3 regions of the Chryseobacterium sp. UF-290 genome follow, and region 1 is predicted to be linked to each of the others. Evidence: riboswitches for the same ligand, from Rfam matches in the RefSeq annotation. Region 1 holds a riboswitch; each other region holds the start of a gene.
The links. A riboswitch is a leader RNA that binds a small molecule or an ion and turns the genes downstream of it on or off. The one in region 1 is predicted to bind cobalamin.
Positions count from the first base shown of each region.

Region 2: another riboswitch for cobalamin. It lies ahead of AC4IF5_RS17335 (acyl-CoA thioesterase); the one in region 1 lies ahead of AC4IF5_RS06415 (TonB-dependent receptor plug domain-containing protein).
Region 3: another riboswitch for cobalamin. It lies ahead of AC4IF5_RS12940 (TonB-dependent receptor plug domain-containing protein); the one in region 1 lies ahead of AC4IF5_RS06415 (TonB-dependent receptor plug domain-containing protein).

Region 1 is NZ_JBSICB010000004.1:204,958-208,240, reverse strand. Features, by position in the region: gene AC4IF5_RS06415 (TonB-dependent receptor plug domain-containing protein) at 1-1,289, opposite strand, end outside; cobalamin riboswitch at 1,473-1,658, opposite strand; gene AC4IF5_RS06410 (transporter) at 1,797-2,744, opposite strand; gene AC4IF5_RS06405 (cytochrome-c peroxidase) at 2,756-3,283, opposite strand, start outside.
Region 2 is NZ_JBSICB010000018.1:5,985-9,267, reverse strand. Features, by position in the region: gene AC4IF5_RS17345 (ATP-binding cassette domain-containing protein) at 1-537, shown strand, start outside; gene AC4IF5_RS17340 (hypothetical protein) at 571-1,368, shown strand; cobalamin riboswitch at 1,402-1,582, shown strand; gene AC4IF5_RS17335 (acyl-CoA thioesterase) at 1,699-2,082, shown strand; gene AC4IF5_RS17330 (HD domain-containing protein) at 2,144-2,734, opposite strand; gene AC4IF5_RS17325 (XAC2610-related protein) at 2,736-3,283, opposite strand, start outside.
Region 3 is NZ_JBSICB010000010.1:32,733-36,015, reverse strand. Features, by position in the region: gene AC4IF5_RS12945 (DUF5074 domain-containing protein) at 1-250, opposite strand, end outside; gene AC4IF5_RS12940 (TonB-dependent receptor plug domain-containing protein) at 267-2,108, opposite strand; cobalamin riboswitch at 2,142-2,319, opposite strand; gene pafA (alkaline phosphatase PafA) at 2,620-3,283, opposite strand, start outside.

The DNA.
Region 1 (3,283 bases):
AAAACTCTTTTATAAAAAGCCCGTACCGTAAAATCTTTTGCATCAAAAGGCTGATAGCTCAAAAATACAGAAGGTGTCCATTCAGTTTTATCAGGAGACTTGGCATTCATTTTTACATTTTCGTGGACAAAGGTTCCGAGAACGCTTCCCAAAAACTTAAATCCTTTCCACTGATAGGTTGTAGCAAAGGCAAGCAATGAAGTATAGCGGGTAGGATATGAAAAATCCCTAAGGCTGGCATCCAGATTATTATACTGAAAATCAAAGCTGGCACTTACATCCCAGTCTTTATTAATGGAATAAATATTTGATGTGGAAAAATACAGCTCTCTCTGTACATAAGCATTATCTATGGGAAGAGCTGTTGTCGCGACATTAACTGTGTCCAGGAATCTTGTATAATCATATGCGAATTTGGCTTTAACCTGGGTTTCAAATTTTGGAAACAGTTTTTTCCTGAAACCGGCCTGAACAAAATAATTTTCATCCAGCATCTGCTGCCCTTTAGGTCCAAAATCATTATTGACAATGGCGGTAGGAATCCCACGATCTGAAATATAACCATACCCCCTCACATTCCAGCTTCCTTCATCAATGGTCCCGTGAAAACTGGTTTCAAAACGTTTGGCTCTGATATAAGAATCGTATCTTCTCGCAATGGTATCATTGGCAATAGATCCGTCAGAATTTTTCTTCTCATATTTATACTTATATAGTCCGTCGCTCTGTAAAAACTCCGAACTGAAACTTGCAGAAACCCTGTCTGAAAGCTTTTGTTCCAGACGGAACGAAGGATTAAATAAACTGATGGAGCCTAATTTGAGCTTAAGCGTCAAGTTCGTTTTTTGATCTCCCTTAAAAACAGGTGTTTTAGGCTGAAGATAAACTGACCCTGAAGATCCGAAGTCTTTTGCCGGCTGGAAAATCTCACTTTTCTGACCATTATACAAAGAAACCGATTCTATATCATCCAATGAAAATTTTCCAAGATCTACAATACCGTTCTGCACATTTCCCAGCTGGATACCATCATAGAAAACGCCTACATGCTGGCTTCCCATACTCCGGATATTCACCGTTTTCAGGCCGCCCATACCTCCATAATCCTTGATCTGTATCCCGGAAAAATACCGCAAGGCATCAGCTACCGACTGGCTGTTCAGCCTTTCAAGCTCCTCACCCTGTAATGTCTGTGCCGGAAGGATTTCCTTAAAATTCTTTTTATAGATTTCGACAGCTTTGATCGCTTCTTCTTTGAGACTGTCCTTTTTCTTTGTTTGGGAAAACAAGAATTGAGATGTTAACACCAAAGCGGTGAAAACAATTTTATGAAATTGAGATATAATCAGTTTTGCCACCATTAGCTCATTCATGGATAATGATGACGCCAATGGATATAAGAAAGCAACGACAAAGTACAGTGATCACTGCACAGAATCATTGTTGTCCTAAGCTTTATTCCACGAAAGCGTCAAACGTTTAATTTTCTGGCAGGTCTTCTGACTTACTCCATTTTTGAAATCCTTCCCATTAAAAAAACAGTGGATATATTCTTCAAAAACTCTGGTGCGGAGCTTACAGCAGCGGGTCTGTTCCGGATTTCCACCGGATTCCCTTTTAAGAGCTTTTTACGGCTCACCAAATTTCGGCAAATATAGACAATTATTAATATATATTCGTCAACAACGAAATGATTCACAATATTATAAATATACCAAAAGAAATAAAAACTGCCACGAATGCACAAATCCTTTTATTCGTACATCCGTAGCAGGAACAATTGTTTACATTCTCAGCTATATCCCGATATTCAGGAAAATACTGAACCTTGATTTCGCCTCGATATCTCCTCCCGCCAGATGGGTATACACCGGAAGCATGACTTCGCTTCCCAGGCTGAACCTTTTATAGGAAGCTTCAAATCCCAGCTTTCCATACAATGCGCTTCCGGAAGTATTAGGCAGCCCTTCACCAAACTGTTTATTTTGAGCGTAGACTTCTCCCTGAAGCCCGGTCTTAACAGAAAATACAGTCTTTTCATTTCCTGTAATCTGATAAAAACCTGTGGCTGCATAATTCCACTGATTTCCGAAGCGGTAATGCTTTTTGTTTTCTGTCTTGATGGTGTAATCCGTATTGATCAATACCGCAATCTTGTTTTTTTGAAATTTATAGTTCAGAGCAGCCTGATAATCCCAGCTTCCGGTTCCCAGCTGAAAGCTGGGATTGACTCCTGATATTCCTTTTTCATCGAACTTACCGAGAGGAACTTTCACTCCCAGCCCTCCACTCAGCTGATGAAAATTATCTTTAGAACCTATTAACCGGTAAATTCCCATCAGGTTCAGATCACCAATCCCATTGATCCTGATATCCCCCTGCATTGTTTTTTTTTCATGAAAATGGAATGGCAGACTTGCATAAACACTCAATTTTTCCGTCACCGGAATCTTACCCCAAAGCTGTAATGTATTGAAATACTGATCCTGAGTCAGGTCTTTTACAAATAAGTTTTCTTTTGCCTTATAATGCTGGGCAAAGTATTTGATCCCGATAAACTGTGGATTCAATAAAGATTCAAAACCGGATGAACCGTTTCCTGCCGCACAGCCACATGCATCACAATCTTCATAAAAACTGATCCGGCTGAAGCTTTCCGGAACAATATAAGCACTGTCTCTGACCGTCTTTGCCTGGTTCATATTAAATACAGCCAGACCTATTATCAATATGATCTTCTTCATGTTTTCTTAAATTATTCTGCAAATTTTGGATTGGATATAAAATTCTTATCGGACAATGTTTTCAGGAAAGCGATAATAAGCTGCTTTTCCTGATCACTCATTGCAATTCCCGTATGACCATTCTGTTTGAGCTGTGGGTCCAGATTGGGATTATCTTCCACATGATCAGAATAGAAATTTAGCACGGCCTCCAGGGTGTAAAATCTTCCGTCATGCATATAGGGAGCCGTATATTCAATGTTTCTTAAACTTGGAACCCTGAATTTCATCCAATCAGCCTGAGTAAGGGTAACACGATACCTTCCCGCATCTTTAAATCCGGTATTATAATACATTCCTGTATTCCTGAAGCTTTCATCAGTGAACAGCTCTCCGCTATGACAAGAAGCACATTTCTGATTAAATAAGGTCATTCCCTGAGATTCTTCAGTAGTAAACTGCTCTTTTCCCTGTCTGAACCTGTCATATTTTGAATCCGCTGATATCAATGAGGTCATAAACTGGGATAATGCCTTCAGAATCCTCTCCCCTGTAATGGC
Region 2 (3,283 bases), on a different contig from region 1:
TCAACCTTATTAAAAATTATTTTTGGAATCATCGGCAGTGAAACCCAGTTTATAAGGTATAATGACAAAGTTTTAAAAAATGTTTCAGACAGAAAACACAGGATCGCATATCTGCCACAGGATCTTTTCTTACCTAAATACAACACGGTTAAAAGCTTAATTCCTCTTTTCTGTAATAAGGTTAATACTGATCTGCTGTTTGCTTCTGATCCCATACGCCCTTTTCTTCACGAGAAACCTAAAAATCTTTCCAAAGGTGAACAGAGAATTATTGAGGCCCTGCTCATTCTTCATGCTGATACGGATTTTGTCTTACTGGATGAGCCTTTTCACAGCCTCTCCCCTAAAGTTTCTGAAACCCTGAAAAGGATTATCCTTCAACAATCCAAGAACAAAGGCATTATTATTTCCGACCACAATTATCAGGATGTTCTGGATATTTCAGACCGCATATACCTTCTTTCTGAAGGCCATCTGAAACAAATACAAGATTTAAAGGAACTCCAACAGCATAATTATCTTCCGAAAAGCATTTAATTTATATATTTGAGGATTAAAATTTTTTTCAAGATGACTTTCATAAACAGAGCATTTTATCTATCGGCTTTCAGTATTTTTTCTTTAGCCTTCGTTAAAGGGCAGAATAAAGTTCCTTTTGGTGTTGTAAAAGCCGAGGAGGGATATGCCAATGTACGGGTACATAAAGACAACTACAGAAAAATCGTAGATAAGATCCGTATGCGTAAAGGCGATGTATTTGTTTATGTAAAGCCTGCTCCGGGAGAAACGGAATGGATCTGGATCAAATATCCGGAAAAGCAGGATGAAGATAAGCCCTTCGTACGTTATGAAACTCTTGATAAAGAAGGAATGGTCAATAAAGAACGGATCGCTTTCATAGACCAGCTTCCGGCTTATACGCCTTCCAAGTCTAAGAACGGAAGATCGCTTATTTTCACAGACAATTCCGATCCGAAAGTTCCTACTGCCCAGAGAAGCAAGGTCGTTATCGATATCTACCCATCTAATGCCGGATACCGTAAGAAAGAAAAAGACGAGGAAGGAAAGCTTCTTACCATTGATAAGGTAAAGCCATGGGGGATCGGGAATGATCTTCCTGAAGGTATGACAGAGATCAAGTCGATCAGAGTCCAACAGCCCGGAAGAGGTTCTGTTTTTGTAAGGGAAGCCATCAAAAATATGTTCCAGCCAACCATGGATTTTGAAAATGTGGGAGTCACTTCTCTGGATAATGACAATATCTTCCTTTACATGATCAACGGTTCAGGAGAGAACAGGTATACGACGCTTTGGACCATCAAGAAAGGAAGAGTGATCAGCCAGATTATTTATCACAATCCGGAATAAATTCATTATTTTTACACCGAAAAGTTTTAACGCTTATTCATCACAGAAACTGGTTCCGCATAACCGCAGATTAAAAGGGAACCGTGTGAAAATCACGGACTGTCGCGCAACTGTAAGTAACTGAAGTCTTTATCAAAAGATCCACTGTGCGGGGCACGGGAAGGAGATAAAAGATGTTACAAGTCAGGAGACCTGCCTTTTTCTTAAACAAGAAACTTTCGCGAGCTGAAGTTTTATTGATCTGATGGATTGTTTCAGGGATTTTCAAAGTTCCTGTCATTATTCTGTTGTTTTGATACGATTTCATTTCGCTTTAATTAATAATGAAATATGACTACAGAAGAAAGAATTGAAGCATCCGAAACCAGAATCTTTAAAGCGGTTTTCCCTAACACGACCAATCATTATGATACTCTTTTCGGAGGTACAGCCATGCAGCTGATGGATGAAGTGGCTTTCATCACGGCAACCCGTTTTGCAAGAAAAAGAGTAGTAACGGTAAGCAGTGATAAAATTGATTTTAAAAAGCCTATTCCTGCCGGAACCATCGTTGAGCTGATCGGAAAAGTTTCACATGTCGGAAAAACCAGTATGAAGGTAAATGTTGAGATCTATACGGAACAGATGTATTCCTACGAAAGGGAAAAAGCTATTGTAGGTGATTTCACTTTTGTAGCCATTGATGAATTCAAAAAACCAATTCAGATACTATGATAATAAGCTTCGGGCGGCCTTTGGCCGCCCGAAGCTTATTATCATTACTTGCTTAAAGCATCTATTTTAAAACTTTTTCAGTTTCCAGGCTTCTGTTCAGAAGCAGCTCAAAGGCTTCCCCCATTTCATCTGATGCTCTGGTGATCGCATTTTCAAGCATATTTCTGATCTGTCTTTCTGTAACGCCGGCCTCCGTCCAGCTTTTTCCTGAAGTATGGGAGTTCAGGATAAACGGCATAATTCTGTCGATTGAACACGCAAAAATGGCATCCGGTGTTTTTTCTTCCTCAAACTCAAGCCACAGGTTAAAGAATTCCGTACGTAAAGGTTCATCCAGGATTCCGAAGATCTTTTGGGCAGAAGCTTTTTCTCTTTCAAACTTTCCTACCATTGCTTCCTCATCAAAAAGGAACGTATCTCCTGCTTCAATTTCTACCAGGTCATGAATGGAGAGCATTCTTATCACTCTCAACAGGTCGATATCCGCACGGTTTTTGGCATAAGGATAAAGGATCTGTGCCAAAATAATGATCTGCCAGGAATGTTCCGCTGTATTCTCTCTTCTGGAATCATCTGCATTATAATTTCTTCTCTGTACATTCTTCAGCGCATCTACCGCAAGAATAAAATCGATCTCTTTCTGTATCTTCATCTTACTTTTCTTTTTCTTTATTATTTTGTTCTACAGGATACACCCTGGTTCTGGTAATCCATTTATTATTTACTTTTTCCTTTGTGATCTCTTTTACCACGCTTTCGCCGGTTGTATCTTTTTCCTTTTCAAATACTTTGTCCAGCCCTTTATTAGGGATCACAGCATATTCCATAGTGAAAAGCTTACAGCAACCGGATCTTCCATAAGTGATCAGACGTTTACGCTGGGCGTCTACCTCAAAGATATCCAGGTGACTGGAGGCCAGATCTGTCAGCTCTGCACTTTTTACAAATCCCATTTTGGTAGTGTTGAATACATATACATCATAAGAAGCTCCGCTGTAATTCCCCATATTACCATTTCTTACCGCTATATCCTCGCTACCGTCAAAATTGAAATCATCAATAACGATGGGACTCTCTTCCTGCGTTAACGGAATGATGGTCCCGGTTGACAGCTTTTTATTCTGGCTTAAATATACGACCAGATCATCAGAAGCAAAAGTCTGTACCTTGGTATTTTTAGTATCAAACAGCTCTACTGTTC
Region 3 (3,283 bases), on a different contig from region 1:
GAAGCACTTTTCCTAAAGCTTCATTATTATTACTTATTCCATATATTTTATTAAATACGGTAGCAAGATCATTGCTTACAAAAGAAACTTCAGAAGTCGTAGTGGTAAATCCTCCTTCATTAGAAACGAGCACTCCGGAGTCGAACCTGGTCACTCCGTCAATACCTTCATAACTACTATCACTGCTACATGAAACATTGAAAAGTAACATGGAAGCAAACACAAGAGGTAAAATTTTTCTAATATTCATATGTAATTAATTTATTTTAAAAATTGATATTTAAGTTAAGACTATAATTTCGTTTAGGTAATGGATAGGAAAGCATGGTATAATAAGTTTCATTCAAAATATTATTTACTTTAAAGCCCATTGTATAATTTTTAAAAAATGTTACAGCGATTCCGGCATTCATCACAAAATATGAATTTAAGGCATATTCTTGAGTTTCATTAGAATCTGTATATGTTAATCCATTAAACATTCCCTGCACATATACTTTCACAAAATCATACTCATAATCTATATTTCCGGTAAATTTATGACGAGGGACATACATCAGCTGCTTTTGAATATCAAGATCTGTTGATTTTGTATAGGAATATCCCAGATTAGATTTAAGAATATGCTTTCCAGCTTTTTTTTCAAATTCCAGCTGGGACTCTAATCCATAGGCCTCTACTTTATTGGTGTTCGAAGCTCCATAATATCCGGCAGACGTTGGGAGCCATCGGATCATATCCCGAATATTCATGTAATAAGGAGTAACAGAAAGTTTGAAAACTCCCATTTTTAAAAGGTTTCTCAGCTCAAATTGATAAGAGGTTTCCGGTTTTAAATTCTTATTGCCTCCCTGGGCCCAATATAAGTCATTAAATGAAGGTGCTCTGAAATTTCTTGAAACATTTAATTCCAGATCATAACATGTTGCAGTGCTCCATTTTCCTGAAAAAGAAAATAAAACAGGAGAGCTGATATCTTCTACAAAATCTTTCTTGATTCCAGCTTCAAAACGCAAATCTTTTGTTGGAAAATAACGAAGCAACCCGGCAATAGATCCTGCTTTTCTACTAATGTTTCCAATTCCCGAACTACCTTCTCCATTTCCTTTATTAACCTGAAATTCACCGATAACATTGATATTCCATTTTGAACTCAGAAAATAATTGAAATCATTTTTCAGAATATAATTCTTTCCTGCCCCTCCGCTAGTCTCAGGACCATTAATATCGCCAAAATATTGAAAGTTCTCTTCCGTATAAGCAGCTTTGAATGAATTACTGAATCGTGCATTATTCCAATCCCAGGAAAGCAGACTTCGGATATTCTGGGTTTCATATTTTGTTTTATTCTCCAAATCTCCAAAATGAACAGGATAATGCTGTTTTCCATTAAAAAGCTCTGATATCCAGGAAACCTGATGATGCGGGGCAACTTTATAAGCAGTGGATATATTGATATTAGTATTATAATATTGGCCATTATCATTGGTATAGACCTTCCTATTATCCTCTTCAACCTTATAATCGTTTTTACTTATTGAATGGCTTCCCGAAACCTTAAAGCTAAGCTTATCATCACTATAAGACCCTCTGACAAAATTATTATATGTATCAAAGGAAGCTGCTTCCGAAAACAAAGCCCCATGAAAACCTTTGTTAAAATCAAGGGTATTATTCAAATGAATACTTCCTCCAACAGCACCACTACCATAGATCACACTTCCTCCACCTGCTTTTATTCCGATCTGATCATAGCCAAACACAGCAATATTGTTAACATCTCCCTGGCCTAAAAAACTGGAATTGATGTTTATTCCATTCCACACAAAAGCTGTTTGCTGAGCTGTGGTCCCTCTGAAAGAAGGAGAGGAAACAGCCCCTCTTCCATTTTCTTTAATATAAATCTGAGATTGGAATCTGAGAAGTTCGGACAAATTACCTGAATTTTTCTCAACGTCCTCTGTTGAGATGATTTTCACGGGATGAAAGAGCTTCACCCGGTTCATCTGGTTGTCAAAGATATAAATAGTATCAACGGCTTTCTCCTGAGCAAAAAGAAAACAGCTATAAGACGAAAAAAACAGTACTAAAGATCTTTTTATATCCATATTATTTTACTTTTCCTCCGAAAGCAATATATTTTTTTGATTATAATTCCGGCAGGTCTCCTGACTTTCGCTTTCTGCACCTTCCCGTTTTTATACAGTGGCTGCTTACAGAAACTTTTGTTGCGATCTACAGTTGCGGGGACAGTCCGGGAGTTTCACCCGATTCCCTTTTCATTCCAATATATTGGAAACCAAAATTTTTGCAAAGATAGTTTTTTATATGTATTGGGCAAAAAGTGAATGACCGATCAAGCACACACTGTTTAATTTGAATAATTTAAGAGCCCGTTTCAATTTTTAATTTCAATTGTACAGGTTCTCATTTTGAGCGAAACGAAGTGAAGTCGGAAAATTTCAAACAACCTATTTTCAAAAAAGAATCTTCATTCCACTTAGCTCCATTCAGAATAACAAAAGAACTTTTTATTAAAATTTACACAGGTCCTAAAATTAAAAAAGCTGCTTTCTTTATTGAAAGCAGCTTTAGTTATAGATAACAGATCTTGTTAAATTATTTTCCGATAACTTCAGTGATCGGATTTCCTACATTTCCGCTTGGGAACTGGATCTTTAATAATGAAGACACTGTAGGAGCAATATCAGTCATATGGTAAGCCTTATTGCTTTCTCCCTGCTTCACTCCCCAGCCCATAAAGATCAAAGGAATGTGTGAATCGTAAGAATTCCATACATTGTGCGTAGTTCCTTTTTTTGAATACGGAGGAAGCATAGAATCATGGGAGATCAGCTGGATATCACCGCTTCTCTGTCTGTTGATCCCGTTGATGATCCTTTGCCTGATCGGTTCCGGAATGTTTGATTCCTGAACCTTATCCACAGAAACGGCATATAGAACAGTAGGATCTTTTTCCAGTTCTTTCACAAGAAAATTTCTTACATCATCTAATTCCAGCTTACTGTCTGTCAATACTTTTCTGTCAAAATAAATCTGATAATTATCAATAGCATTGATCAGTTTATCTGCCCCGAATTTATCTTTCAGCTTTTGGTTAAGATTCTTTTCTGCCCCCTCTCCAAAGATGCCTGTCGGGATTTTATGCTCTTTAAGGAATCCAACAGAATGTGCTCCACCATGGTCAGCAGAAAGGAAAACAGTATACTCTCCCTTTCCTACCTTTGAATCCAGATATTTGAAGAACTCTGCCAGATCCTGG